Regions from separate parts of the Cobetia sp. 5-25-4-2 genome, predicted to be linked through region 2. Evidence: predicted binding sites of a transcription regulator. Region 2 holds the regulator's gene; the other holds the start of a gene.

Region 1 (14,947 bases), on a different contig from region 2:
CACCATGTGACGGGACAGATAGACGCCCTGAACGATGACGAACAGCAGTGTCAGGCCAAGCATGCCGAACAGCTTGAAATCGACCCAGATGTCTTCCGAATAGTGGCTGAAGACATAGATGTTGAGGCCGCCCATGGCGAGGAAGAATACCACCCACGCCAGGTTGAGGCGGTGCCAGATGGCACGCGGCAGCTGGATCGCCTTCTCCATCATGCGCTCCACCAGCGGCTTGCCGCCGAACAGCGGCGAGAGCAGGAAGGCGACGGCAAACAGCCAGTTGACCACGGTCGGCTTCCACTGGATGAAGGCGCTGTTGCCGAACAGCACGGTCGCGCCACCCAGCACGACGACCAGCGCCAGCGTGACCAGCTGCATCTTCTCGACACGCTTGTGACGCCAGTAGATATAGAGCACCTGGGCGAGGGTGGCAGGGATCAGTACGGCCGTGGCCATGATCATGTCGCCAGTCGTCTTGTAGACGGCGAAGAAGATCACGATCGGCAGAAAGTCGAGCAACATCTTCATGAGAAACACACACTCCTGGACACGACGGCGGTGCCGTCGGGAAGGCAAGGGCTTGTGCGAGTGGTATCCTTTGGCAACCAGCGGCGCACCCTTGCCTGCATGCGTTCATTCTGCCGCCATTGCTGCCTGCTGACAAAGCCCATGTGGCTTCCAGACATATACGGCAGTCAACACTGCCCCTGACGTCCCTGCCGAGGGCTTGCCAGCATGATCGGCAACTCGAGGCTCTGGACGTTCATCCCGAGAGGTTTTCCCGTGTCCGACGTCCTGTCCGACCATCCGCCGACATCCGAGTCGCCCGCTCACCAGCCATCATCGCCACCGCCTGCCCGTCCGGTCCCCCGCGCGCTGCCCCAGCGTTTCGAGACGGACATCGAGGTGCCGGACATCGACCTGCACATGCACTCGACCGCCTCCGATGGCGGCATGGCGCCGGCAGAGCTGGTCGCGCTGGTCGCGCGGCGCGGCGTCTCGCGCATGTCACTGACCGATCACGACAGCATGGAAGGCATCTTCGAGGCTCAGCAGGCGGCGATTGCCCATGGCGTCACCCTGCTGCCGGGCTGCGAGCTGTCCGTGCGCTGGCGCAATCAGACCATCCACCTGGTGGCGCTGATGCCCGAGGGCGCCGGAGACGCGTTGAGCGCCGGCCTCAGGCAGCAACATGATGCACGTGAGCGGCGCAGTCACGAGATCGCCGCGCGCATGGAGAAGCTGGGACTGAGTGATGCCATGCAGCGTGCCCGTGAGCAGGCCACGCTCAGCGGGTCGGGAGACCGCCCCCTGTCGCGGCCCGACTTCGCGCGCGCGCTGGTGGAGGCGGGGCTGGCCCGTGATCTTCAGGATGCCTTCAAGCGTCACCTGGGCTCCGGCCAGAAGGGCGACGTCAAGGCACACTGGCCCGAGATGGAAGAGGCGGTGGGATGGATACGTGCCGATGGCGGTGTCGCGGTGATGGCGCACCCGATGCGCTACAAGCTCACCCGCACCAAGCGCGGTGAGCTGCTGCGGGACTTCATCTCTGCCGGCGGTGAGGCCGCCGAGCTGGTCAGCGGCTTCCAGAACATCGACCGTGCGCGTGACCTGGCGCGTCAGCTGGATGAACTGGGCCTCTATGCTTCCGTCGGCAGTGATTTCCACTTCCCCGGGGGGCCGCTGGCACCCGGCAGCATGAGTCCGCCACCGCGCACCAGAGTGCCGCCCGTCTGGTGTCATCCGCGCCTTGCACCCTTTTTTGCGGCCGCCACCGCCACCATGTGATAGAGATGGCAGAGCCGGCCTGACTGGCGTGTCGCGTCGTGTCAGGCCGGTCTTGTCGAGAGTTCGCCGAGAATTTGCCGAGAGTTCGCCGAGATCAGTGCGCCAGTGTCCGGCGCACTGTGCTGACGCAAGGAGCGCCGCATGGGACAGTTTTTCCAGATACACCCTGAAAACCCGCAGAAACGTCTTATTGATCAAGCGGTTGCCATCATTCGGCAGGGGGGCGTGATCGCCTACCCGACCGATTCCGGCTATGCACTGGGTTGCCACCTGGGCGAGAAGAAAGCCATCGAGCGCATCAAGCGTCTGCGTGAACTCGATGACAAGCACAACTTCACCCTGATGTGCTCGGATCTGTCGGAAATCGGTACCTACGCCAAGGTGGACAATGCCGTCTTCCGACTGCTCAAGAGCCACACGCCCGGAGCCTTCACCTTCATCCTCCACGCGACCACCGAAGTGCCACGCCTGCTGTTGCATCCCAAGCGTCGCTCCATCGGCGTGCGCGTGCCGGACCATGCCATCACGCATGCCCTGCTGGAGGCACATCACGAGCCGCTGATGAGTGTGACGCTGATTCCGCCGGGCGAGGAGCTGCCGATGACGGACCCGGAAGAGATCCGCCAGCGCTTCGGGCATGCGCTGGATCTGATCATCGATGGTGGGGCCTGCCGCCTGGAGGCCACCAGCGTGGTGGACCTGCGCGACCTGCCGCCCGTCATCGTGCGTGAAGGGCGAGGCGACATCTCGAACTTCATCGAGTGAGGCACGCCGCATGACGCGCGTGGCGAGATGCTCATGACGCGTTGCTCATGACGACGAGAAGCGGATGGTGACATGGCAGGCGAGGTCGTTGAACAGGAATTCAATAACGCTGAGTGTTAATATTCGACTGTCTTGATAATTCAACGACATACCTATCATGCACAGAGGATCATCGATGCCGATCACGTCTTCATCTCAAGCGCGTGTCTCATTGCTGGCGAGAGCCACCAGGGTCGCGACACTGGCAGGAATCATGGGCCTGGGAGTCGCTCCCGTCAGTCAGGCGGCCGAGACACCCGAGGCAGCGCAGTGTCCGCCGGCAGCATATGCCATGGCACTTCGCTATCAGCAGCAATCGGCGGAAGTCACGGCCCTGCAGCGTCAGAGCTATGCGCTGGCGACACGTCAGCTGGAGACACTGCTGGCATCTCGTGATGACGAGAAACCTGCCGCGATCATGACCGACCTTGATGAAACCGTGATCGACAACTCCGCGCTGCTGGTGCGTGATCTGAAGGCCTGTCATGACTTCACGGGCTGGGACACCTGGAAGGCGTGGGAGCGAGAGGGCAAGCCGACCCTGATTCCGGGGGCCAGGGAGTTCCTCGAACTTGCCGCATCGCGTGGCGTGGCGATCTACTACGTGTCGGATCGCTACGAGGAGAACAAGGACGCCACGGTCGCCACGCTGAAAGCCCTGGGTCTGCCCGGTGTCGATGACGCCCATGTGCGCCTGCTGGGGCCGAGCAAGTCAGTGCGTCGCCAGGCGATCGCGAAGGATCACGACATCGTGATGCAGCTGGGCGACAGCCTGCATGATTTCGCGGATGACTTCTCCGACAAGACGCCCGAGCAGCAGAAGGCGCTGGTCGCGGAGCAGGCGCAGCATTTCGGCAAGGATTGGATCATGTTGCCGAATGCCTCCTACGGCAGCTGGAGTGAGGCCACGCTGACCGCCTGGGACAAGCCCTTCTCTGACCGCTAGCCCTTGCCGGCTTCCGGCTGAATGACAACGCCCCCGGACCTTGCGGTCTCGGGGGCGTTGTCATTTCCGAGGCGTTGTCATTTCCGAGGCGTTGTCGTGTGCCGAGTGACACTCGGCCTCGTCAGCTGCGGTCGCGGTCGGGGGAGTCGTCGCCTGGGGAGGCGGTTTCCTCCTTCGCTGGCGGCTCGGCGTCGGGCTCAGGTCCGGGTTCTGGGTCTGTCTCAGGCTCTGGTTCAGGCTCTGGCTCGCGTGGGTCTCGCGTGTCTTCATCCAGCCAGGTGCCGCAGAACTTGCAGTACTTGGCATTGCGATCATGGCCCTCACGGCCACAGCCGGGGCAGGCTTCATCGCTGGTCTGCTGCATGCGCAGGCCGTTGAGCACCTCGGCCGAGAACACGCCGGTGGGCACGGCGAGAATCGAATAGCCCAGTATCATCATCATCGCCGAGATGAACTGGCCCAAGGGCGTGATGGGGGCGATATCGCCGTAGCCCACCGTGGTCAGCGTCACCACCGCCCAGTAGAGCGCCTTGGGGATGGAGGTGAAGCCGGCTTCCGGGGGTTCGATCAGATAGATCAGGGCACCGAATACCGTGATGATGCTGAGTACGGTGATGAAGAACAGCAGGATCTTGCGACGACTGCGCGCGAGAGCCTCGACCAGCATGCGACCTTCGCCGACGAAGGCCATCAGGCGCAGCACGCGGAAGAGCCGCAGCACACGCAGCACTCGCACCACCAGCAGTGCCTGCGCCCCCGGAATCAGCAGCGAGAGCCAGGTCGGGGCGATCGACAGCAGGTCGAGCACGCCGTAGAAGCCCTTCGCCCAGGTGCCGGGGTGTTTGAGGCAATAGAGGCGTACTGCGTATTCCAGCGTGAACAGCAGGGTGAAGGTCCATTCCAGGATACGGAACAGCTCCCCATGGCGGGCATTCAGCGACGGCACGCTATCGAGCATCACCACGGCGACGCTGGCGAGAATCATCGCGACCAGCGCGATATCGAAGGCCTTGGCCGCCTTGGTGTCGGACTCGAAGATCCAGTGGAATAGCCGGGCGCGCAGCCTGCCGCTGGCCGGCTCGAAATCGCTGGAGCGAGGGGGGGCGGTGGCGGATTGTGACGTACTGCCGTATTCGTTGGCCGGCCCTTGGCGTTCAGGCATGCGGGCTTCCTTGACTGGCGTCGCAGCGCCGGGGCGGGCTGCGACGCGATGGTGGGGGCAGGGCAGGTGAGGGCGCGATGGCCTGGCGCTCAGCGAGCGATTTCACCGGGGTCTCTCAATGAGCTTTCTCAACGAGCTTTCTCGATGAGCTGTCTCACTGAGCTTTTAATGAGCTGTCTCACTGGCCTCGGCTGCGCAATGCCGCCAGCAGCGACAGGCTGTGCTGACCGAAGGCCGCTGTCATCCAGCTGTCTGGCGTGCCCTGCTCACGGGATTCGCTCAGCGCCTCCGTCAGCGCCACCGCATGGACATGACCGGGATGCTGACTGGCGGCCAGGCGCGAGGCCAGGGCCGAGAAGGCGGCCAGGGCGTGATCGTGCCAGCGCATGTCATCTTGCTGCTGGCGGTCGGCATGTGCATCCAGGGCATCGATGGCCGCGGCGAGCAGGGCATTCGTGTCGGTGGTATCCAGCGTCTTCTCGTGCCATTCGCCATCTCTGAGTGCGGCACCGCGGCGTGCCTTGCTGGCATCTGCCGGGCGCAGGGCCAGTCGGCTGGACAGGGATTCCGCCAGCGTCCACAGCACCCCTTCGCGCTGCTCGGCGCTCAGGTCGTCACCGCCAGTGAGTTCCAGTTCGATCTCGCGGATGTGCGTTTCCCGACCTGCTGCCTTCACGTGGCCGAGATCCAGCGCCATCTCGACGCCGACACCCGCTGTCTGGCCATCCTGCGTCACCGTCAGCTCCAGCTGCCAGGCATGACGTTCGAAATCCGTGCTGAAGGTAGGGGCGAGGGCGCCGAGCAGGTGCTCACGCGGACCTTCCTCAAGCGCCTGCAGAGGGGGAAGGCCGCGCAGGCCATCGAGATCGAGGTCTGTCTGGCCATCGGGCAGCGCCCATTCCCACTCGCCGCGCGAATGCAGGCCGCCATGGCTTTCGCCACTGGTCTTGAGGGTCTGGCGCAAGGGGCGCGTAGTGTCGGCATCCTCTCCACTGCGGCGCAGGCGCAATGCCATCTTGGCGCGTTCCAGTGCATGCTCAGGCGTGTCGAAATAGGTATTGGCCAGCCAGCGACGACGGGGCGTGGTGCCAGCCAGTTCCGCGATATCCGCAAGACGTTCCAGAATCGCCGTGCGTCCGAGGCCGCTGTGGGTCAGCGCCAGCTTGAGTTCGATTTCCTGCGCCATGACGACGGCACTCCCTGTACGAGAAGATGAAGAATGAAGATGGCCGGGCATGGATGACGACAGCGATACGAGGACGCTGGCGGCCTGTCCGAGATCCCGGGACAGGCAGCCCCCGGCGGCTTCATGCTCGCGCCTGTCCCTTGCCAAGGCAAGCGCGGAGCGTGTCGCCAGCCTTCCCACGGCAGGTGATCCGTCAGCAGAATCACAGTGATATGACAGTATCGTGACATTTGTGTGACATGAATTGCCTGCCGCCAACTCCTTGGTTATATTATGAACAATGTAATCAGTCAGCGACCCCGCGTCCTGTCGCTACATGACAATCTCTCCTCTGGAATCCTTCGAGTTCCCCCCCGACTGCCGCTGATGTTGCGTGAAGTACAACAGCATGGCGGTATCGTGTCGTTACGATGAAAGTTATGTGATCGTCACAAAGGCTTTGCTACACTCCGCGCGTCAATCCTTAACGCCGACGGCCACTATGGTAACGACCAACCCTTTCTCTTCGATGTTCGGGCGCTCGCCTTTCAAGGCGCTGCACACCCACATCATCAAGACAGACGACTGTGCCCAGCACTTGCTGACCTTCTTCGACGCCTGCGAACAGGGTGATTGGGATCAGGCGGCCAGCATTCGTCAGACCATCAGCAAGCTGGAGCGTGAAGCGGACGAACTGAAGACGCAGCTGCGTCTCAATCTGCCCAATTCGCTGTTCCTGCCGGTATCCCGTTCCGACCTTCTCGAGCTGATCCATGTCCAGGATTCCATCGCGAACGTCACCAAGGATATCGCCGGCATCATGCTGGGTCGCCACATGCAGATACCCACCGCGCTGGTGCCCGCCATGCGTGAGTATCTGAAGACTGCGGTCGAATCGGTCTGCCAGGCGCGCCGTGCGCTGGGCGAGCTGGAAGATCTTGTCGAGTCCGGCTTCGGGCGCAACATGAGCGAGCTGGTCGACAAGCTGATCAATGAGCTGCATGAGCTCGAGAAGCAGTCCGACGAACAGCAGATCGCGATCCGCCAGACCCTGTTCTCGCTGGAAGCCGCTCTGCCACCGGTCGACGTGATCTTCCTCTACAAGATTATCGACTGGGTCGGCGATGTCGCCGATCAAGCTGAAAAGGTCGGTACCCGACTGCAGATCCTGATGGCGCGCTAAGCGCTGTCAGGACGTCCTGCCATCTGCTCAAGAGTTCCCTAATGTCCATCATTGCTCAATACGGCGATGTGCTCGTCATCCTTGCCTGCGTATTCGGTTTCTTCATGGCGTGGGGTGTAGGCGCGAACGATGTCGCCAATGCCATGGGTACCTCGGTTGGTTCCAAGGCCATTACCATCAAGCAGGCGATCGTCATCGCCGTGATCTTCGAATTCCTCGGTGCCTGGCTGGCTGGTGGTGAAGTCACCGATACCATCCGCAAGGGCATCATCGACCCGTCACTGCTGATCCAGAATCCGCAGTTCCTGGTCTACGGCATGCTGGCATCACTGCTGGCCGCCGGTATCTGGCTGCTGATCGCGTCCATGAAGGGCTGGCCGGTCTCCACGACCCACTCCATCGTCGGTGCCATCGTCGGCTTCGCGGCGGCGGGTCTCGGCGTGGATGCGGTCGAGTGGCCCAAGGTCGGTCAGATCGCGGCCTCCTGGCTGGTCTCGCCGCTGCTGGCGGGCTCCATCGCCTTCGTGCTGTTCAAGTCCGTGCAGACGCTGATCTTCGACAATGAAGACCCGTTCGCGGCCGCCAAGCGCTATGTCCCGATGTACATGTTCCTGGTCGGCTTCATCATCTCGATGGTGACCATGGTCAAGGGCCTCAAGCATGTCGGGCTGCACCTGAGCTTCGAGTCCAGCCTGCTGCTGGCCGTCGTCATCGGTGCCATCGTGATGGGGATCGGCGTGCTGATGGAGCGCAAGGTCGCGCGTTCTCGCCTCAAGGAGAAGAATCGCGCCACCGGGGATGATTTCGACTTCAGCGGCGTCGAGAAGGTCTTCGGCCTGCTGATGATGTTTACCGCCTGTGCCATGGCCTTCGCCCACGGCTCCAACGACGTGGCCAACGCGGTCGGTCCGCTGGCAGCCATCATCAGTGTCGTCGATTCCGCCGGTCAGATCGGCGCCAAGGCCAGCATGCCCTGGTGGGTACTGGTGCTGGGTGGCGGCGGTATCGTCGTCGGCCTGGTCACCTATGGTCGCCGCGTCATCGCCACCGTCGGTACCGGCATCACCGAGCTGACCCCGTCTCGTGGCTTCGCGGCCACCCTGGCGGCGGCCTCCACCGTGGTGCTGGCCTCCGGCACCGGCCTGCCGATCTCCACCACCCACACCCTCGTCGGTGCGGTGCTGGGGGTAGGTCTGGCACGCGGCATGGCAGCGCTCAACCTGCGCGTGATCGGTACCATCGTGATGTCCTGGCTGATCACTCTGCCGGCCGGCGCGATCCTGTCGATCCTGTTCTTCTTCATGTTCAAGGGCATGTTCGGCTAAGCCGACATCTGCCTCAGCGCCCGGGCTTGCGACGGGGTGTGCGACAGGGCGCTGCATGAGAGAAACACGCAAGATGCATCGGCAAGACGCATCGGCAAGATGCATTGGCAAGACGCACTTGAAAAACGTTTTTGAAAAAACGTTTTTGAAAAACAAGAGAGGCGACCTTCGGGTCGCCTTTCTCGTTTAGGCCGCATGGATGTCAGGGGCGTCGCTCGCCGTGCAGGCTGCGGCGCTGATATGATGATTCATGGGCATGCCTGACATGCCATTTTCCCTCCCTCCTGCACGGAGCTGGCTCTTGAACACGCGTTTTCCCTTCGCGGACTGGTTTCGCAACTCCTCTCCCTACATCAACGCTCACCGTGGGCGCACCTTCGTCATTCTGATCGAAGGCGAAGCGCTGTCTTCCTCACGACGAACGCAGTTGATTCAGGATCTGGCGTTGCTGCACACCCTCGGCGTGCGACTGGTGGTGGTGTTCGGCGTGCGTCCGCAGGTCAGGGAAGCGCTGGAGGGAGTGGGAATCGAGGCCGAGCGTCATCAGGGGCGTTGGGTCGTCACCCGTGACATCCTCGCGCATCTGGAGCAGCAGGTCGCCACGCTGCGCCTGCGCCTGGAGGCCAGCCTGTCGCTGGGGCTGCCCAATACCCCGCTGCATGGTGTCGAGCTCTCCGCCGTGTCGGGCAATCTGGTGATGGCCAAGCCGCTGGGCGTGCGAGAGGGCGTCGACTTCCTGCACGGTGGCGAGGTGCGTCGGGTGCGCAGCGAGGCCATCCAGGGGCTGCTTTCCCAGCAGGCCATCGTGGTGCTGCCGCCGCTGGGCTTCTCCAGCACCGGCGAAGTCTTCGACCTCGATGCGGCCGAGGTGGCCGAGCACGCGGCCGTGGCGCTGGCCGCCGACAAGCTGATCCTGCTGGGAGAAGGGGAGGGGCTGTTCGATGAGCATGGCGTACTGTTGCGTCAGCTCAATCCTGAGCAGGCCGCCGCCCTGGCACCGCCACGTGAGGATGACAGCGAACTGTCTCGTCATCTGGCCGCGGCCTGTGGTGCGGCGCGGCGCGGCGTCGGTCGCACTCACCTGCTCAGCTGGCGGGATCGCGATGCGCTGCTGGGCGAGCTGTTCACCCGCGACGGGATCGGCACCATGATCACCCGCCAGGGCTATGAACAGCTGCGCAAGGCACGCCTGGAGGATGTCGGAGGATTGCTGGCATTGCTGGGGCCGCTGGAGCAGCGCGGAATCCTCGTCGCTCGCTCGCGTGAACGCCTCGAGCACGAGATCGACGACTATGTCGTGCTCGAGCGTGACGGCATGATCATTGGCTGTGCAGCCCTGCATGTCAGTCGTGACGCTGCCATGGGTGAGCTGGCCTGCGTGGCCGTGCATGATGACTACCGGCGTGGCCAGCGGGGTGAGCAGCTGCTGGCCGAGATCGAGGTGCGTGCACGGCGTGGTGGCCTCACGCATCTGTTCGCGCTGACCACGCATACCCTGCACTGGTTCATCGAGCACGGCTTCGTGTCGGCCGGCCTGGATGACCTCCCGCCGATGCGCCGAGAGATCTACAACTCCGCGCGCAATTCCAAGGTGCTGATCAAGGCGCTCTAGTCACGACCCAAGCACGTGGCGCTCAAGGCGCTTGCCGTCGCCCTCAAGACTCTCGACCCCCGTCAGCTGCCTGAACGCTTCAGGTGACTGACGGGGGTCTTGCGCATGATACGCAGGAAATTTCGGCAAGATGCCGCGCTTCTGGATCGATGTCGCACTTCTGGATCAGTGAGTGGCGCGATGTCTTGCAAAGGAGACGTTTCAATTGATTGATATGGAAGGAGAAAATCGGATACCAACGATAACTGTTGGCATTTTGCGACGAAAAGGACGTGTATTTCATCGTTTCACGCCTCGTGCGTGGGAATCCACGCCGATGCCGGTTTTTGTATCTTTGCAAGTCATTGTTTTTGAATGTGTTTTTCGGTTATTGGCACGGCATTGGCAATAGTCATGTTGAGCACGAGGGAGTGCCCATGAAAATGGACATTCTCTCCGGCCTTCCAGCGATGACGGTACTCACTACCCTGTGCGCTCCGTGATCGCTGACAGGCCAAGCGTCTGCTCCACGCGATGTGTGACTTCAGGTTGCGATGAGACAGGTACGGCCCCCAGAGGGCATGGAAAGTATCTTTAGGGCAAGGATGCCCGGGCATGGATGCCCGATACTGGATGCGGTGATGCTTGATCCGTCACCGCCATCCCCGGAATTCAGGTGAGCGCCGGGAAGTGCCCGGCGAGCGCCGCAAGCATTGCGATGCATCGCCCCCCTGTGATGTATCCGATAGGGAGCTCGGACCCTGTCCGAGGCGAGTGTCAACTGACCTGGAACGACCACCAGGTGGCACTGGCGACTCCCGGGCCAGCGACAGGCAGACCACCTGTCAGGCCCAGCAATCACGATGGAGGTCTGCTCTCCAGGTAACAGGCATTCGTCGTGATGACTGACCCTTCAGTTCCCTGCGTACTTGGGCCGGCTCTTGCCGGCCCTCTTTTTGTGCGTTTCACGAGGATGGGTCAAGTGAATCATCCACGACACCTGCCCGGGCGCGGTTTCTGTCGTCGAGCGGGGATGAATTAAATCAGAATCATATTGATTAACGAACTGGCAACCGCGATGGGCGCTGGCGAACTCTGGTATCCTTGGAAGACGTGATTCGATGATGACCACCCCTTTCCTGCATAGAGTTCTTTCAATGGCCTCCAAGGTGACACGGCACTGGCGCCCCCGCTCTCTGCTTCAATTGGTATTGATGGCATTCATGGTGGTGATGCTGCCGATTGCAGTGCTGATGTTCCAGGCGGGTCAGGCACTCTCCGAGCTCTCGGAGCTGGCCGATGTCAGCGCTCGCCAGGCGGTTGACCAGACTCGCCGAGCCCGCACCCTGACCAATCTCGCCGTCGAGATGGAGCGCAGCGCACGCCAGTACGCGGTGCTGGAAAATCCGGATCTGATGAAGATCTACGCTGACAAGGCCAGTGCCTTCCGCGAGCTGCTGGACGAGCAGGCGCGCCTGCTGGGCGAGGGAGACCCGCGCGTCAGCGAACTCAAGGGCTCGCTGTCGCAACTCGAGCGCATGCCCGAGATGAGCGTGGCGCAGGTCAGCAGTCATCTCGAGGACTTCGGTCCCTTCTCCATCCAGGCCAGCGGCCTTCTGAACTCCACCCGTGAACTCGTCGATGCCCGCATCGAGGGCATTCGTGCGCGCGCCTCCCAGGTGAAGACTCAACTGTGGTGGCAGACGGCCGCGCTCGTCTCCATCAGCCTGTTGCTGATGCTGTTCTTCACCTGGCTGATCATTCGTCCCATCCGTCAGCTGGAGCGGCGCATCAATGGTCTCGGCAGCGGCACCGACCGAGAGGGTCCGCTCATCAAGGGGCCCGCCGAGCTGGTCCAGCTGGGTGAGCGTCTCGACTGGCTGGCGGCGCGCCTGGATGAGCTGGAAGAGCAGAAGCAGCAGTTCCTGCGTCACATGTCGCATGAGCTCAAGACACCGCTGGCCAGCATCCGTGAAGGCACCGGGCTGTTGATCGATGAGGTCGCCGGTCCGCTCAGCCCGCATCAGATGGAAATTCTTGGCCTGCTGGATGACTCCAGCAAGGAATTGCAGAAGCTGATCGAGCAGCTCCTGGACTACAATCTGCTGCAACACAATCAGGGGCTCGAACGTAGCCGCTTCGATGTGCACGAAGTCTTCAAGGAAGTGCTGTCAAAGCACCGCCTGGCACTGGAGAAGAAGGGCATGCGCGTGCACCTGCCACCCGCCAGCCTCAGCTGGGAGGCGGATCGTCCGCGTACCGGCCGGATTCTCGACAACCTGATCTCCAACGCCATCGCCTATGGGGAAGATGGCGGCGATCTATGGCTGAGGGCGCGCAAGGAGCGTCGCCAGCTGGTGATCGAGGTCGCCAACAGCGGCGAACCGATCGCTCCGAAGGACCGCGATCACCTGTTCCAGCCCTTCTATCAGGGCGCGGTGAAGCGCAAGGGGCCGCTCAAGGGCTCCGGTATCGGCCTTTCGGTGGCCGCTGACAGTGCTCGCGCCCAGTTTGGTCAACTGGCGCTGGTGGAGGACGCCAAGGCCGACGTCTGTTTCCGCCTGACCTTGCCGACCCCCAGCCGCTCACCCTCCTCTGGTCAGGAAGGTGAGCAGGTCCTGCTGGGGGGTGACAGTGCACCCCATACCACATGAAATGGCACCCGAGAGTGCCATCAGACACGCAAGGAAGAGAAGTGATGAAGGGTCAACGACTGTTGACGGGAATCACCACCGGCATGCTGGTCAGCTTGCTCAGTGCCTGTGGCGCCCTGTCGAATATCACCTTGCCGGGCAACGAACACGTCGCCGATACTCCCAGCGTTCAGGACAGCTGTCATGGGGCGGGCGATCTGCCCGATTTCAAGGAAGGAAACTGCCTGTTGGATGAGTGGGTCGCCTTTGCGCTGCAGGCTCAACGCGGCAACGATCAGTGGCGCGACAGCACCCTGATGCAGCTGGAAGGCAACCGCCATGACCGTCGTCTGGCGCGTGCCATCGTGCTCAGCTGGGGAGACGAGTCCGATTGGGAACTGGCCTCTGACCTCTACAAGGCGGACCTGCCCACCGCGCCGAGTCGTCTGCAGCCGCTGCTGCGCCAGTGGCTCAATGGGCTGGAGGAGCGTCGCGGCCTGATCGCGGATCGCGACAAGAGCGAAGGCGTCCGCCGCAAGCTGAGTGCCGAGAACGCCCAGCTCAGCAAGAAGCTCGAGGCGCTGACCGCCATCGAGGAAGCCATCAATTCTCGCCGTCAGACCACGCCCTGAATCCGATGCCGGGCGTGTCTGGCCACGAACTGTCATTGGCCCAACCGGCTGCATGACGCAAGACTGTGCGGGACTGACGTCGGAGGGATTTCCGAGCGACAGGCCCGCAAGGAGAGTTAGTGTGAAATACGCTCAAGCGCATATTCTGCTCGTGGATGACGATGCAAGTCTGCTCAAGCTGCTCGGCATGCGTCTCGAAAGCCGTGGCTTCAAGGTCACCACCGCCAGTAGCGGCCGTGAGGCGCTCAGCCGTCTGGAGGCGGCGCGTCCTGACCTGGTGCTGTCTGACCTGCGCATGGACGAGATGGATGGCATGGCGCTGTTCGGCGAGCTGCAGAAGCGTCAGCCGGGCATGCCGGTCATCCTGCTCACGGCGCATGGCTCGATCCCGGACGCCGTCAGTGCCACTCGTCAGGGCGTGTTCAGCTTCCTGACCAAGCCCGTCGACAAGGATGAGCTGTTCGCGGCCATCGACGAGGCGCTGGCCCAGGCGCCGCCCGTAAAGGAGGGTGACGATGCCTGGCGTGCCGGCATCATCACGCGTTCCCCGCAGATGGAGCAGATTCTCGAGCAGGCACGCATGGTCGCGGCTTCCGATGTCAGCGTGCTGGTCACCGGCCCGTCCGGCTCCGGCAAGGAGCTGATGGCCAAGGCCATCCACAACGCCAGCCCGCGTGCCTCGCGTCCCTTCGTCGCCATCAACTGTGGCGCGCTGCCGGAGCAACTGCTGGAAAGCGAGCTGTTCGGTCACGCCAAGGGCTCCTTCACCGGTGCAGTCAGCGCGCACCAGGGCCTGTTCCAGGCGGCGGATGGCGGTACCCTGTTCCTCGATGAGATCGGCGACATGCCGCTGGCGTTGCAGGTCAAGCTGCTGCGTGCGCTGCAGGAGCGTCAGATCCGCCCGCTGGGCTCCACGACGTCAGTGCCCATCGATGTGCGCATCATCTCCGCCACGCACCGCAACCTCGACAAGGCGATGCATGACGGCGACTTCCGCGAAGATCTCTACTACCGCCTCAACGTGGTCAATCTGAAGCTGCCCGCCCTGCGCGAGCGTGCCGAGGATGTGCCGCTGCTGGCCAAGTACCTGATCAGCCAGGCGGCTGCCCGCCACAAGCCGTTCGTGAAGGGCTTCTCGCCGGAAGCGCTCAATCTGCTGGCCTCCAGTGCCTGGCCGGGCAACGTGCGTCAGCTGGTCAACGTGGTCGAGCAGTGTGTCGCGCTCACCAGCTCCTCGATGATTCCGGAAGCGCTGGTCTCCCAGGCGCTGGCCGCGGAAGAGAACGCCTTGCCGTCCTTCTCCGAGGCGCGTGCCGGTTTCGAGCGCAGCTATCTGATCAAGGTGCTCAAGATCACCGAAGGCAACGTGACCCAGGCCGCGCGGATCGCCGGGCGCAACCGCACCGACTTCTACAAGCTGCTGGGACGTCATGATCTGGAGCCGGGCGCCTTCAAGCCGGGCGCCGAGCAGGGTCCGCCTGACTTTTGATCCAGCGCGCCCGAAGCTGCGCGAAAGACCAGGGTCAAGACCTGCGTAGCCGTTCACGCGTGTCAGTGTGAGTGGTGCGCAAGGCGAGTGATCAAGAGCGGTCTGGTGTATCTGACGTGAGCCGCCCATGAAAAAGCCCCGTTACCGGTTCCGGTAGCGGGGCTTTTTTCGGTCTGGTGGCGCATCAGTGCCGATCAGGTGCTCAGGGCCTGGGCTTGTAGCGGCGCTTGAC
Region 2 (14,947 bases):
CACCCCCATCGGCACGCTCAAGAGCGGCATGGAGGCCGTGGTGGAAGGCGAGGTGACGGCCTGCGACATCGTCAAGGGTCGCAGGCGCAGCCTGCTGGTGCGCCTGCGCGATGGCAGCGGCATCCTCAGTCTGCGCTTCTTCCACTTCTCTCCCGCCCAGCAACAGCAGTTCCAGCGTGGCCACAGCGTGCGCTGCTTCGGTGAGGCGCGTGCCGGGGCCACCGGTCTCGAGATCTATCATCCGGAATACCGTCTGCTGGGTCAGGGCGCGGCCCCGGTGGAAGACCACCTCACCCCCATCTATCCGGCTACCGAAGGACTCAATCAGGCGCGCCTGCGCGGCTTGATCGGCCAGGCCCTCAAGCAGCTCGAGGAAACACCCCACGAACTGCCGGACCTGATCCCCGAGGCCCTGCGCGCACGCTTTCGCCTGCCCGGGGTGATCGAGTGCCTGCGTTTCCTGCATGAGCCGCCGCCGGATGCGCCCGTCGATCAGATGAGTGACGGCGTGCATCCCAGTCAGCGGCGTCTCGCCCAGGAAGAACTGCTCGCCCATCAGCTGAGCCTGCGGCAGGTGCGAGCGCGCATCCAGCAGGATGGCGCCCCCTCGTTGAGCGCCAGCGGTGGCCTGAGCACCCGCTTTCTTGCCCAGTTGCCCTTCTCGCTGACCGGCGCCCAGCGCCGTGTGCTGGATGAGGTACGCCGTGACCTGGCGCGCGAAGTGCCGATGCTGCGCTTGGTGCAGGGCGACGTGGGCTCGGGCAAGACGGTGGTGGCGGCAATGGCGGCCCTGATCGCCATCGGTGGCGGCTGTCAGGCCGCCTTGATGGCCCCCACCGAGATTCTCGCCGAGCAGCACTATCGCAACTTCCGCGAATGGCTGGAGCCGCTGGGCATCGAGGTCGCGTGGCTGGCCGGCAAGCTCAAGGGCAAGGCGCGGCTGGATGCCAAGGCGGCCATCGCCGATGGCCGGGCACGCATGGTGGTCGGGACTCACGCACTGTTCCAGGCCGACGTGACCTTCCAGCGCCTGGGGCTGGCGATCGTCGATGAGCAGCATCGCTTCGGCGTGCATCAGCGCCTCGCCTTGCGCGAGAAGGGCGAGGCTGGCGGCCTGACCCCCCATCAGCTGATCATGACCGCCACGCCGATCCCGCGCACTCTGGCGATGAGCGCCTACGCGGATCTCGATCTCTCGGTGATCGACGAGCTTCCCCCGGGGCGTACCCCGGTACAGACCGTGGCAGTGGCCGACCCGCGGCGTCCCGAGGTGGTCGAGCGCATTCGCGCCGCCTGCGCCGAGGGTCGTCAGGCCTATTGGGTATGCACGCTGATCGAGGAATCCGAGGTGATGACCTGTCAGGCCGCCGAGGTGACGCGTGACGAGCTGACCGAGGCGTTGCCGGAGCTGTCCATCGGTCTGGTGCACGGCCGCATGAAGGCGGCCGAGAAGGCCGAGGTGATGGCGGCGTTCAAGGAAGGCGAACATGACCTGCTGGTGGCCACCACGGTGATCGAGGTCGGGGTCGATGTGCCGAATGCCAGCCTGATGGTGATCGACAACCCCGAGCGTCTCGGCCTGTCGCAGCTGCACCAGCTACGCGGGCGTGTCGGGCGTGGCAGCACCGAGAGCTTCTGCGTGCTGCTCTATCATCCGCCGCTCTCTCAGCACTCCAGGCAACGCCTGGCGGTGATGCGCGAGACCACCGACGGCTTCAAGATCGCCGAGAAGGACTTGGAGCTGCGCGGGCCCGGCGAAGTGCTGGGCACGCGTCAGACGGGACTGGCGGGGATGAAGATCGCCGATCTCGAACGCGACAGCGACCTGATCGCCCCGACCACCACCCTGGCCGACGCCATCCTCACTGAAGCCCCCCAGGCCGCGGAGCCCCTGATCCGCCGCTGGCTGGGGGAGGCGGCTGGCCAATACGGCGCCGTCTGAGCGCCCTGCCCACCTGTCCCCCAACGCACTCGTTCACCTGGTCACTCGTTCACCTGCCACTTGCCAGCCGCGCCAGCCCTCAGCTGGCGCGGCTGGCCTTGATCAGCTGGGTGCCGGCACTTTCCAGCGGCTGCAACAGCCGCAGCACCAGAATCAGCTGTGACAGCGCCAGGCGCCCGGTGGTGGACTCGACCTGCTCGATCTCGGCCTCCAGCGCCGCGATCTCATGATCGCTTTCCAGCGTGAGGGTGATCTCGCCGCCCGCCTCCAGCTGCTCACCCAATGTCGTCAGCTGCTGACTCAGACGCTCGCCATGGCGCAACAGCGTCTCGATGCCGCTGCTGGCGGACGAGGTGGATTCCAGCTCGCCACGATGCGCCGCCAATGCCGACAGATACCCCAGCGCGGTATGGGCATGGAGCAGGAAGCCGAAGCCCGGTTCCACGTCACGCCGGAAATGGCCCGGCTCCTTGCGCGCCGTCGCCAGCAGGCTCGAGAAGGCGGCGTCGGCATTGTGGGCATTGCGCCGCGCCAGGCGATAGGCCAGGTCATCGCGCTTGCCGTGGCGATACTGGGACAGCACCTCCCCCAGATAGCGCCCGCTGGTCTTGAGGCTGACACCGGCCTGACGATAGAGCTTGCGGCCTTGCCAGTCCGGCAGGATCAACACCACGGAAAGCCCCGCCAGCAGGCCACCGACCAGCGTATCGAACAGTCGCGGCCAGATGAGATCGAAGCCATCACCGACCTGGTTGAAGCAGGCCAGCACCATCAGGGTGATGGCCGCCGTCGCCAGGGTGTAGCGTGACCCGCGCGTGGCGAAGAACAGCACCCCCGCGACCACGGCGATGCCGGCCTGGAGGGTGGGGGCCGGGAACAGGCTGATCAGCGCCCAGCCAGCCAGCAGGCCGATCAAGGTACCGACGATGCGCTGAGCCAGGGTGCGCCGGGTATCGCCGAAGCTGGGCCGGCAGACGAACAGCCCCGTCAGCAGAATCCAGTAGCCCTGGGTCGGGTGGACCGCCAGCAGCACGCCATAGCCGGCCACCAGGGTCGCGGTCAGGCGCAGCGAGTGACGGAAGATCGGCGAGCGCGGGGTCAGATGGCTGCGAATGCGCTCGAGCATGTCCCGCGTGCCGTGAGGCGAGCGATCCAGCAGGCTGTTGTCGCTTTCACTGCTGCTGGCTTCCAGATCGCCGAGTCGCTCGATCTGCCCTTCGATCAACCGCAGGTTGCCCGCCAGCGCCTCCAGCGCCTGCATCAGATGACGCCATTCAGGCCGATGCTGCTGCTTGAGATACTCGAGCGAGGCGTTGAGGTCTTCCAGCGCCTGCTGGCTGTCACTGGCCTCGAAGGGCTGACGCATCAGCAGCGCCCGGCCCAGCCCCTTGCAGGCGCCGCCCTGCTGCTCCAGCAGGCGCTGACAGCGGAACAGGATATCGTGATGGAAGAAGGCATCACTGAGCTGGCCATAGGGGTAATGGCTCGAACTGGCCCGCTCATGAAGGTCCTGGGCGATGAAGTAGAGCCGCAGGTAGCGATCCAGCTTGCTGGTGTCGCGCCGCCCGGCAAGACGCCGGAAGACCATCTCCTTGGTCTGGTTGAGCGCCACGACCACGCGACCATTCTGCTCCGCCAGCGCCAGACGACGCGCCGAGCGATCCACGTTGCGCAGTGGCTCGAACAGCTGAGCCTTGAGAATCAGATAGCGGCCCAGTTCACGGTAGAGGGTCGCCATGCTGTGCTTGAGCGGCTGACGCGAGAACAGCGCGCACCACAGTACCGACAGCAGTCCGTACCAGGTCGCGCCGATCACCAGCAGCAACGGCTGGACCAGATTGATGCCCAGTCCCGGCTCACGCAGCCACTCGGGCAGGCTGCGCTCCAGCAGCGCGATCTGCCCATCGCCATGCTGCTGCTCGAGACTGATCATGGTGTACACGGCCAGAATCAGCGAGGCGCGGGCGATGGCCCCGTAGCGGGCATCGATCGCCGCCAGCATCGGCAAGGTGAAGGTGGCCAGCGCCAGGCCGATCACGAAGGGCAGCGGCATGCCGAACAGCAGCTCCACCGAGACGGCGGCGATGCTGAAGCAGGCCAGTGTCATGCCCAGCGCGCGCAGTCGCCCGCGCCAATGGTCATCCGTTTCCGCCAGTCCCGAGGCAATCACGCCGAGAAACAGCGGGATCACCAGCGCCATCTCGTCCAGCCAGAACCCTACCGCCATCACACCGCCCAGCGCGATGAGCATGCGCAGCGAATAGCTGAAGGCATCCAGCGTCCACAGTCGACGCAGGGAGTGGATGAGCGAGTGTTGCAGGGAGCGTGTCATGAAGTGTTCCGTGACCAGGGCGCGAGCAGCGCATTAGACTTTAGATTTATGCCGCTAGCATACCACCCTGTTCTGCCGTGTCCGATAGCTCCGGCTCACACAAGCGTTGGCAAGCGCTTCAGGCGCCAAACTCTCCGTCCGTGCCACTCTACCCACTCATGCTACCCACTCATGCCTACCCCGGATTTCATGGAGAATACCGATGCACCCACTCATCGAACGTGTCACTGGCGCCCTCGGGCTGTCACCGGAGATTGCCGAACAGGCGGTCGGCCTCATTCTCAAGTTCGTGCGTGAACAGGGCCCGGATGGGCCGGCGGCATCACTGCTGGGGGCCATTCCGGGCGCCGAAGGGTTGATCGGCAGCGCTGGCGAGGAAGCCGCCGAGTCCGGGGGCGGTGGCCTCATGGGCGGCCTGATGGGGGCGGTCAGTGCATTCACCGGAGGCAGCGGAGGGGGAGCACTGGAGCTGGGCCAGAAGCTGATGGGACTGGACCTGAACATGGATCAGGCACGTGGCGTGGCCGATGAGACGCTGAGCTATGCGCGCGAGCAAGCCGGCGATGGTGTGGTCGACCAGGTCATCGAGGGCATCCCGGGCCTCAAGCATCTGCTGTGACACCTTGCGTGCCCTCACGAAAAACGCCCCGCTGAGCAGATCAGCGGGGCGTTTTTTTCGGTCACTACGGCATGGCCGTCGGTTCAGCGAATCCGCTTGAGCAATGACTGCAGACGATTGAGCTGGGCGGAATCCCCGACCAGACGCACGCGCTGCTCCATCATGCCATTCAAGAAGGCCTTGGGAGACGGCTTGAGCAGGAAGGCCACCGCACTCTCAGCATCCGCGAAGCGCAGCTCAAGCTCCGTATCCACCGGCAGACCGGTGCCGGAGGTCACGCCTTCCCGAGACATCCGATAATGACGCGCGATGCTCAGATCCTCCGTGGCAACGCCCCAATCCAGCGAACGCGTCTCGAGCTGAGCGCGAAATTCGGGGTCGCGCCGGAAGGCACGCTTGAGCAACAGGCCCAGTACCCACAACAGCAACTTGAGCTTCATGGCGTCATTCCTTCCTTGAGAGGCGGCACGGTCAAGCGGTCAGCCGCGAACAGCCATCGATACCGTCCATGACAAAATGCCACCGGGCCCGAGTGGCGGAGCCGGTGGCATCGATACTGACATCGGGCAAGCATGGCGGGCCGCCACGCCAGCAGGGGCGCGGCGGCGTGGACCAGACTTACTTGGTCACCGCATCCTTCAATGACTTGCCCGGCTTGAAGGCCACTGTCTTGCTGGCCGGGATAGTCAGGGGTTTGCCTGTCTGGGGGTTCTTGCCGGTACGCGCTGCACGCTGACGCACCGTGAAGGAGCCAAAACCAATCAATGAAACATCGTTGCCCTTGGCGACCGTGTGGGTGATCTCGTCGAGAATCACGTTCAACACCTGACTAGCCTTGTCCTTGGACAGATCCGCACGCTCGGCGATGGCCGCAGCGAGTTCTGGCTTGCGCATGAAAAGCCCTCCTGGTTTGGCATTCTGCACGGGCGGCTCAGCCGCCGATTCATTGTTGTTCTTGCACGGATGTTGTTCTTGCACGGATGTTGCTGCACTTGCTGGCATTGCATGGCGCTTGGGCGATGCGATACCGGGTCCCCCTTTTTCGGGGTGAACGTCACCGGTAACACGTCGTCCCTGATTCTCGCCTGACGCTCTGTGACGGAAACTTCACTATCGTGCCTGACTACGCTGGCTTCAAGGGGTCTGCGACCATCGGCCATGGCATCGCCTAGCCTAGCAACGGCGGTGCCTGCCGCGCCAGCTCGACTTTCCTGCGAACGGAGGCGCCTGTCAACGCATATCCAATCAAGCGTTCGTTCGCATCGAGAGCGCGTGCATCGAGATCATCTCCCTCGCCCGTGATGTCCCAGCGCGCCACGGCCGTCCGAGGCGGGTAGGCCACGATGGGCAGCGCCGGTGTCTTGACCAGCACGGGCCAGGCCTTCCAGTCGAGCTCGACCGCCTCGCCGCACAGATTGGCGGCCAGCACCCGAGCCGCGGCCTGCAGGGGCTGCACGTACATGGCATTGACCCCTTCGACACTGGCGCAGTCTCCCAGCGCCCAGACATGCGGCCGGGAGGTCGCAAGGTGACGATCGACGCGGATGCCGTCCCCGCCAGCACTCAACCCCGCGCCCTGTGCCAGCTTGATGCGTGGCGCGAGCCCCGTAGCCAGCAGCACCAGCGAGCCCTCCACCGCATGACCACTCTGCAGCACCACGCTGACAGGTGCCTGCGTTGCCTTGCCGGCGGTGATGGTCTCGACCATCTCGCCTTGCAGCCGACGCACGCCGATGGCATCGAAGGCCTTGCCAAGTCGCTGGCCGAGCGCCTGGGGAAGCAAGCCATCCAGCGGAGTGTCTTCCGCCGCGATCAGGGTGACCTCATGTCCTGCGGCTTTCAGGTCATTGGCGTATTCACACCCCACCAGACCGGCACCGACGATCACGACACGGCCACTCTCCCCCGCCTCACGCGCTGCCGTCAGCGTGGCGCTGAAGGCGGCGTAGTCATCGAGATCATTGATGCTCATCACGCGCGAGCCGACCGAGTCATCGATGGGGAAGGGTCGCCGCGGCGCGGCACCGAGTGCCAGCACCAGCTCGTCATAGGCCAGGCATTCCTCGCCCAGCCAGACCTGTCGCGCGTGGGTATCGATGCTCGTCACTCGCTGATGGGTGCGCAGCTCGGCGTCCAGTTCATCCACCAGTGCCACGGAGGTCTGCCGTGCCAATGCCCGGGCGCTCATGCCCTTGGCAAAGGCGGTGGACAGCAGAGGCTTGGCGTAATCGTGGCCACTGTCCTGACTGACCAGGATCAGTCGACTGTCCTTGTCACGCGCACGCAGGGCACGCGCCAGGCCAATGCCGGCCATGCCGGTGCCGATGATGACAAGGGTACGAGGGTCGCGCATGGCGCCATCTCCTGAGATCGATCCGAGAGGAAAAGAGGGTAGTCGGGCCCCAGCATACCAGCCTGCCACTGGCGCGGGCATGCTCACGCTGCAGGCCTTGCGGTTCGGGCGTGCTAGACTCGCCACTTGTCATCCTGACAGGGAATTCATCGTGGTCTGTCACTCCCACTCGGCAGCGTTTGCCGGCAAGATCGCCATCCGGGCCATGTCTCGCTCGGAACTCAACACTCCCTGCGCTCACCAGAGAGCGATGGACTCGGCGGTCCGCCGCCACTGGCAGCCCGCCGCGAGCCTGCAAGGCGTCATGCCGGCCGGCTGGTGGCCATGGCTGTCCTCCAGCGACTCGCTGACCCAGCGTCTCGATCACGCCATGCGCATGCTCGATGGTCAGGGGCTGCGCGTGCGCCTGCTGCTGCAGGACACCGGCCCTGCCCGGCGTGATGAGGCGCGGATGCTGGGTATCGCGCCACGACGCCATGTCTGGCGGCGCGAAGTGGCCCTGTGTCATGGCGATGAGCCCTGGGTGATCGCGCGCTCGCTGGCGGCGCTGGACCTGGCCCATGGCCACCGTCTTTCGACGCTCGGCGAAGGCTCGCTGGGCCATTGGCTGTTCCGCCAGCCCGACCTGAACCGCAGCGCCATCGATGTCAGCCGGGCGCCACTGAGGCTTGCCAGCACGCAGCCGCTGGCACGCACCGCCAGCCTGTGGATGCGCCGCTCGATGTTCTCGCATGGTCGCTTCCGGGTACTGGTCCAGGAAGGTTTCACCCCTCGGTTCCAGCACGCTCTGGAACTCTGATTCCCCACTGCCGTTCGATCAGGAGTCCTGATGTCAGCGTCATCCGCTTCCCGCCCGTCCAAACTGGCCGATTACCTCGCCCTGACTCGTCTGGACCGCCCCATCGGCACCTGGCTGCTGATGTGGCCGACCCTCTGGGCCCTGTGGCTGGCGGCCGATGGGCTACCGGACCGCGATACGCTGCTGATCTTCGTGGCTGGTGTCTATCTGATGCGTGCCGCCGGCTGCGTGATCAACGACTACGCGGATCGCCACTGGGACAAGCATGTCGAACGCACCCGGGACCGCCCGCTGACCTCAGGACGCATCACGGAGCGCGAGGCGCTGACCCTGTTCGGTGTGCTGGTCGCGGCCGCCTTCGTGCTGGTGTGCTTCACCAACCTGACCACGGTGCTGCTGTCGATCGTCGCCGTGCTACTGGCGGCCAGCTATCCGTTCATGAAGCGCTTCCATCATCTGCCGCAGGTGGTGCTGGGTGCCGCCTTCGGCTGGGCGATTCCGATGGCCTTCGCGGCGACGCTTGAGGAGGTGCCGACCTATGGCTGGTGGCTGTTCGCGGCCAACCTGATGTGGACGGTGGCCTACGACACCGCCTATGCGATGGTCGATCGCAATGACGATCTCAAGGTCGGCATCAAGTCCACCGCCGTGCTGTTCGGCCGCGCCGACAAGCTGATGATCGGTCTGCTGCAGCTGGGCATGCTGGCGGTGTTGATCGGCATCGGCCTGCACCTGGCGCTGGGCATCTTCTACTGGCTGGGGCTGGCCGCGGCGGCCGTGACCTTCGTCTGGCAGCAGCGCCTGATTCGCGAGCGGGAGCGTGGCCCCTGCTTCCAGGCATTTCTCAACAACCACTGGTCCGGCCTGCTGATCTTCGCGGGCATCGCGCTGGCGACCTGGCCAGCTGCCTGACCCCTCTTTCCGGCCAACGGGCCCGCGTCCTCATCCGGTCTGCCAGCGATCTTCCTCGTGCGGCGAGGCGTGACATTCACGCCTTGAGAGAGTTGAGGGACTCGCTGGCAAGCCGGGCGGCAAGCTGCCAAGCTGGCGATTGTCATCTCACTGTCATATAAGCAGGTTGTAATCGTCATCGACTTGTCATTCTGGCGCGTGCGCCGACTGCTGCATGGGATCTAGCGATGAGCTCCAAGACCGTACTGATTGTCGACGACGAATCCTCGATACGCGAGATGATCGCCGTCGCCCTGGAAATGGCGGATTACCGCGTGCTGGAGGCCGACAATGCCCAGGACGCCCACGCCATCGTCGTCGATGAAAAGCCCGATCTGCTGTTGCTGGACTGGATGATGCCCGGCACCAGCGGGCTGGAACTGGCGCGCCGCCTCAAGCGTGACGAGACCACGGCGGAGCTGCCGATCATCCTGCTCACCGCCAAGGGCGAGGAAGACAACAAGATCCAGGGGCTCGAGGCCGGGGCGGACGATTACATCACCAAGCCCTTCTCGCCACGCGAGCTGGTGGCACGCCTCAAGGCCGTGCTGCGCCGCACCACGCCCAAGGGCGTCGAGGAGTCGGTGGAAGTCGAGGGTCTGATGCTCGACCCCGCCAGCCACCGCGTGACCGCACACGGCAACTCCCTGGAGGTCGGCCCCACCGAATACCGCCTGCTGCAGTTCTTCATGACCCATCAGGAGCGCGCCTACACCCGTAGCCAGCTGCTGGATCAGGTCTGGGGCGGCAATGTCTATGTCGAGGAGCGCACCGTGGACGTGCACATTCGTCGTCTGCGCAAGGCGCTGGGCGAGGGGCATCAGCACTTGATCCAGACCGTCCGCGGTACCGGTTATCGCTTCAGCGCCCAGGCCTGAGACGCGGATGCGCTACTGGACGAACGAGCTATGGCGGCTGGGCTATCTGGCGGGCGGCTTCGGGCTGGTCGGCGGACTGCTCGGCCTGCTGGGCTGGGGCCTGGCGCTGGGGCTGGCGCTGTACCTGTTCGTCCATCTCAAGCATCTCAAGAGCCTCTACACCTGGCTGATCACCAACCCCCATGAAGAGCCGCCGCCCGGCGATGGCGTCTGGGGGGATCTGCTCGATCGTCTGTATCGCTACCAGAAGGGTCAGCGTCAGGCGCAGGAGCGACTGCGCAGTATCCTCAACCGCATCCAGGAGTCCTCGGAAGCGATGCGCGATGGCCTGGTGATGCTCGACAACCACGGCGACATGGAGTGGTGGAACAGCGCTGCCGAGCAGTTGATCGGCCTCAAGGCCAGTCACGACCGCGGCCAGCACGTCACCAACTACCTGCGTGACCCCGTGTTCATCGATTACTTCAATCGGCTGGCCTATCGTGAGCCGCTGACCCTGCAATCGCCGCTCTCCGACAACCTGACCCTGCAGATCTCCATCACCCTGTTCGGTGACAACGAGCGCCTGGTGATGGTGCGCGATGTCACCCGTCTCTACCGTCTCGAGGAAATGCGCCGCGATTTCGTGGCCAATGTCTCCCATGAGCTGCGCACGCCGCTGACGGTACTGGCCGGCTACCTCGAGACCTATTCCGACTATGCCGATGACCTGCCCCCGCGCTGGCAGCGTGGCCTGGGACAGATGCAGAGTCAGACCGACCGCATGCAGCACCTCGTCGAGGATCTGCTGACCCTGTCGCGCCTGGAGACCGACGAGCTGTCGGGCGAAGGACGTCGCATCGACATGGCACAGCTGCTGACACGTATCCGGGAAGATGCCGAAGGCCTCTCGAAGGAGCGGCATGTCATCACGGTGGAGGTCGAGCCCGGACTGGCCCTGATGGGTGAGGAGCAGGAGCTGAGAAGCGCGATCTCGAATCTGGTCTTCAATGCGGTGCGTTACACGCCGGAAGACTGCCACATCACGCTGCGCTGCCAGAGCACCAGCGAGGGCGTGATGGTCGAGGTGGAGGATGACGGTGACGGCATTGATCCCGTGCATCTACCGCGCCTGACGGAGCGCTTCTATCGCATCGACAAGGGACGCAGCACCGCCACTGGTGGCACCGGGCTGGGACTGGCCATCGTCAAGCATGTGCTGATCCGCCATCAGGGCCGCCTGGAGATCGACAGCCTGCCCGGCGAGGGCGCACGCTTCCGTTGTCATTTCCCGGCGGAGCGTCGCTGCGCGACGACTGCCTGACGGTAGACACGAACGCCCCGCCGCGCCCTCTGCATGAGGTCACGGCGGGGCGTCGTGGTATCTGCGTTCGTCAACGCTCGCGATAAAGCCTGGCTCAGCGGCGCGGGGCAGGCAGCTGTCGGTAGTGGCTCTGCCACATCAGGACGGCACCCGCCACGGCCCCGGGAATGAACAGCAGGTTGGCCAAGGGCACCAGCGTCAGCACGAACACGGCACCACCGAAGGTCAGTGACGGCCACCAGCGCGCCTTGAGACGCTGCTTCATGTCACCGAAGCTGACCTGATGGTTGTCCATCGGATAGTCCAGATACTGGATCGCCATGCTCCAGGCCGAGAACAGCCCCCACAGCAGCGGTGAGAGCAGATTCAGGCCCGGAATGAAGCCGAGAATGAACAGCGCGATCATGCGGGGAATGAAGTAACCCAGTTTGGCCATCTCGCGCCCCAGCGAGTCGATCCCGATCTTCACCAGGCCACGCTCATCCTCGATCAGGGTGCCATCCAGACGATGCTCAACCTTCTCGGCCAGAATGCCGTAGAACGGCGCCGCGATCAGATTGGTCACCAGGCTGAAGGTGAAGAACACCGCCAGCAACAGACTCAGCACCAGCACCGGCCAGATCAACCAGCTCAGCCATTCCAGCCAGCTGGGCACCTTGAGCATCCAGTAATCGATCCAGCCCTCGAACTGGCTGAACAACAGCCACAGCGTGGCACTGTAGAGCACCAGGTTGATCGCCAGTGGTACGAACACGAAACGGCGTAGCCCGGGGGTATAGACCATGCGGGTCCCGCGGACCAGCGCCGATACGGCATCAATCATGCGACGTCCTCGTCATCTCGTGAAAGGCGGCTGCCCTCGGGCGGCCGGAGCCACACCCTAGCACTACCACCCGCCCCACGCAGCTGTCGGCGCATCAAATGGCAGACGCCCCGCACTCCGTCGGCGGGACAGAGGCGGGGCGTCATCGGCAGACAGGCGTCAGGCCCCGGGGAAGGGGCCTGCACGTCAGGGCTTGTCGAGATCCTGCGGCTGGAGGTCATGGGTGTCGGTGTGACGCACGTCCACGCCCTTGACCAGGAAGATGACGTACTCGGCGAGGTTGTCGGCGTGATCCCCGATACGCTCCAGCGCACGCAGAATCCACATCACGTTGAGCACCGGGGTGATCTGGCGCGCGTCTTCCATCATGAAGGTCATCAGCGAACGCATCGCACTCTGGTATTCCAGGTCCACCGAGGCGTCCTCACGCAGTACCTTGAGCGCCAGATCCGTGTCGAAGCGGGCGAAGGCGGTCAGCGAGTCACGCACCATGCTGCGCACATGCTGACTGAGGTGACGCACCTCGACCATGCCACGCGGGCTCTGGCCGTTCTCGACCAGCGAGATGGCATTGCGCGCGATCTTGCTGGACTCGTCACCGATGCGCTCCAGATCGGAGGTGGCGCGAATCACGGCCAGCACCAGACGCAGGTCAGAGGCCGCCGGCTGACGGCGCGCCAGCACGCGGGTGCACTCGTCATCGATCTTCAGCTGCATGTCGTTGACGGCCTTGTCATTGTCACGCACGCGTGTCGCCGTCTCGCTGTCACCCTCCAGCAGGGCCGTGACGGCATCCTGCAGCTGCTTCTCCACCAGACCGCCCATGGCCAGCAGGTGTGTCTTCAGCGCATCCAGCTCGTGATTGAACTGCTGGGATATGTGCTTGCCGTGCGAATCGCTGGTGATATCCATTACCCTCTCCCGGGAAGTCATCCGCCGAGGCAGGCGGTCTCTGACATGTGGCATTGATGTAGAAGCGCTGCAGCAGGGTCTGGCGCAGGCGGCTCCCTCCTAGCATGACGCCTCTTGATTGCAGTTATATTTCACTCGAGCGCCGGGACGCCAATCGAATCTCGCGCCGCGCTGAAATATCCACGACGCGATGGCCCATCCGCCAACGTCCCGCGCGAGACACGTGTCAGCCACCTGCAGTGCCGCTTTGGTGATCTCACCCGAAACGGCCGGTGATGTAGTCCTCGGTCTGGCGACGACGCGGATTGGTGAACAGCTGATCGGTCGGGGCATATTCCACCAGCCGTCCTTCATGCAGAAAGGCCGTGGCATCCGAGACACGTGCTGCCTGCTGCATGTTGTGGGTGACGATGACCAACGTCAGGCGTGAGCGCAGCGAGCGGATCAGCTCCTCGATCTTGAGCGTCGAGATCGGATCCAGCGCCGAGGCTGGCTCATCCAGCAGCAGGACTTCCGGCTCCACCGCCAGCGTGCGCGCGATCACCAGGCGCTGCTGCTGGCCACCGGAAAGCCCCAGCGCGCTGTCGAACAGCCGGTCCTTCACTTCCTCCCACAGCGCCGCGGCCCGCAGACAGGATTCGACCTTGTCATCCAGATGGCGCTTGTCATTCTCGCCGACCAGCCGCAGCCCGAAGGCCACGTTCTCGTAGACCGACATCGGGAAGGGGTTGGGCGTCTGGAACACCATGCCGACGCGCCGGCGCAGCATGGGGACATCCACGCCCCGGGCATGGATGTCCTCGCCTTCCAGCCAGACCTTGCCGCTCAGGCGTGACTGCTCATCGAGATCGGTCATGCGATTGAAGGTGCGCAGCAGGCTCGACTTGCCACACCCCGAGGGGCCGATGAAAGCCGTCACGCGCTTGCGCGCGATGCGCAGGCTGATATCGTCAAGCGCACGCCGTCGGTGACGCTCCTTGCCCACCTGCGCCTGATAATCGAGGCACAGGTGGCGGGTTTCCAGGCACGTGTCCTGCGGATTGACGACCTCGGGATGCTGCGAGCTCGACTGGACGCTCTCACGTGCAGAGTCACGCTTCATTCGGTGGCTCCCTTGTAACGTTGTGCCAGCATGTGACGCAGGCGAATGGCACTCAGATTGAGGCACAGGATCACGACCACCAGCACCAGCGCGGTCGCGTAGACCAGCGGGCGACTGCTGAAGGCATCGCTGCTCTGGAAGGCCAGATCATAGACCTGATGGCCGAGGTGCATGAACTTGCGATCCAGATGCAGCCACGGGAAGCTGTCATCCAGCGGCAGGTCCGGTGCCAGCTTGACCACGCCGACCAGCATCAAGGGCGCGACCTCGCCTGCCGCACGCGCCACCGCCAGAATCAGCCCGGTCATCAAGGCCGGAGATGCCGCGGGAATCACCACGCGCCTGAGAGTCTCGAAGCGCGTGGCACCCAGTGCCAGCGCGCCTTCGCGCAGGCGATGCGGCACCCGCGCCAGCCCCTCCTCCGTGGCCACGATCACCACCGGCAGCGTCAGCAGCGCCAGCGTCAGCGATGCCCACAGCAATCCACCGGTGCCGAAGGTGGGGGTCGGCAGACGCTCGGAAAAGAACAGTTCATCCAGGCCGGCCCCCAGCCCGTAGACGAAGAACCCCAGCCCGAAGACCCCATAGACGATGGAAGGCACGCCGGCGAGATTGCGCAGCGCGATGCGGGTCAGTCGCGTGAGACGCCCCTGATGCGCGACCTCGTGCAGATAGAGGGCCGCCATCACGCCGAAGGGCATCACCAGAATCGCCATCAGCACCACCATCAGCACGGTACCGAAGATGGCGGGCCAGATGCCGCCACTGCCTCCATTGGGCGAGCCGGAGACGAAGTCACGAAAGCGCTCCAGCGTCAGCAACAGTCGTCCGCCAAAGCCCATGGCATTCGGCTGCCAGACATGACGGATGTCATTCAGCGCGATGCGCCCCTCATGACCGCCATTGCCCCCGAGCAGCAGCTGGCCGGCGTCC

Evidence for each region. The regulator PhoB, encoded in region 2, activates phosphate uptake and scavenging genes when phosphate is short. The targets are predictions, from matches to a motif close to TGTCATANNNNTGTCANA.
Region 1: the regulator PhoB is predicted to act here: its motif matches at 6,095-6,112, upstream of HXS65_RS08600 (CYTH domain-containing protein).

Annotation. Positions count from the first base shown of each region.
Region 1 covers NZ_BLWK01000003.1:250,477-265,423, reverse strand. The annotation lists gene HXS65_RS08625 (septation protein A) at 1-525, opposite strand, end outside; gene HXS65_RS08620 (PHP domain-containing protein) at 781-1,785, shown strand; gene HXS65_RS08615 (L-threonylcarbamoyladenylate synthase) at 1,927-2,550, shown strand; gene HXS65_RS08610 (5'-nucleotidase, lipoprotein e(P4) family) at 2,726-3,535, shown strand; gene HXS65_RS08605 (ion transporter) at 3,657-4,697, opposite strand; gene HXS65_RS08600 (CYTH domain-containing protein) at 4,876-5,883, opposite strand; gene HXS65_RS08595 (TIGR00153 family protein) at 6,365-7,045, shown strand; gene HXS65_RS08590 (inorganic phosphate transporter) at 7,087-8,370, shown strand; gene argA (amino-acid N-acetyltransferase) at 8,672-9,982, shown strand; gene HXS65_RS08580 (HAMP domain-containing sensor histidine kinase) at 11,119-12,615, shown strand; gene HXS65_RS08575 (hypothetical protein) at 12,660-13,226, shown strand; gene glrR (two-component system response regulator GlrR) at 13,348-14,715, shown strand; gene xseA (exodeoxyribonuclease VII large subunit) at 14,918-14,947, opposite strand, start outside.
Region 2 covers NZ_BLWK01000004.1:254,874-269,820, reverse strand. The annotation lists gene recG (ATP-dependent DNA helicase RecG) at 1-1,942, shown strand, start outside; gene yccS (YccS family putative transporter) at 2,022-4,274, opposite strand; gene HXS65_RS10860 (DUF2780 domain-containing protein) at 4,477-4,893, shown strand; gene HXS65_RS10855 (hypothetical protein) at 4,977-5,333, opposite strand; gene HXS65_RS10850 (HU family DNA-binding protein) at 5,512-5,787, opposite strand; gene HXS65_RS10845 (NAD(P)/FAD-dependent oxidoreductase) at 6,062-7,246, opposite strand; gene HXS65_RS10840 (chorismate lyase) at 7,326-8,045, shown strand; gene ubiA (4-hydroxybenzoate octaprenyltransferase) at 8,076-8,957, shown strand; gene phoB (phosphate regulon transcriptional regulator PhoB) at 9,185-9,874, shown strand; gene phoR (phosphate regulon sensor histidine kinase PhoR) at 9,882-11,177, shown strand; gene cysZ (sulfate transporter CysZ) at 11,272-12,000, opposite strand; gene phoU (phosphate signaling complex protein PhoU) at 12,187-12,912, opposite strand; gene pstB (phosphate ABC transporter ATP-binding protein PstB) at 13,169-14,014, opposite strand; gene pstA (phosphate ABC transporter permease PstA) at 14,011-14,947, opposite strand, start outside.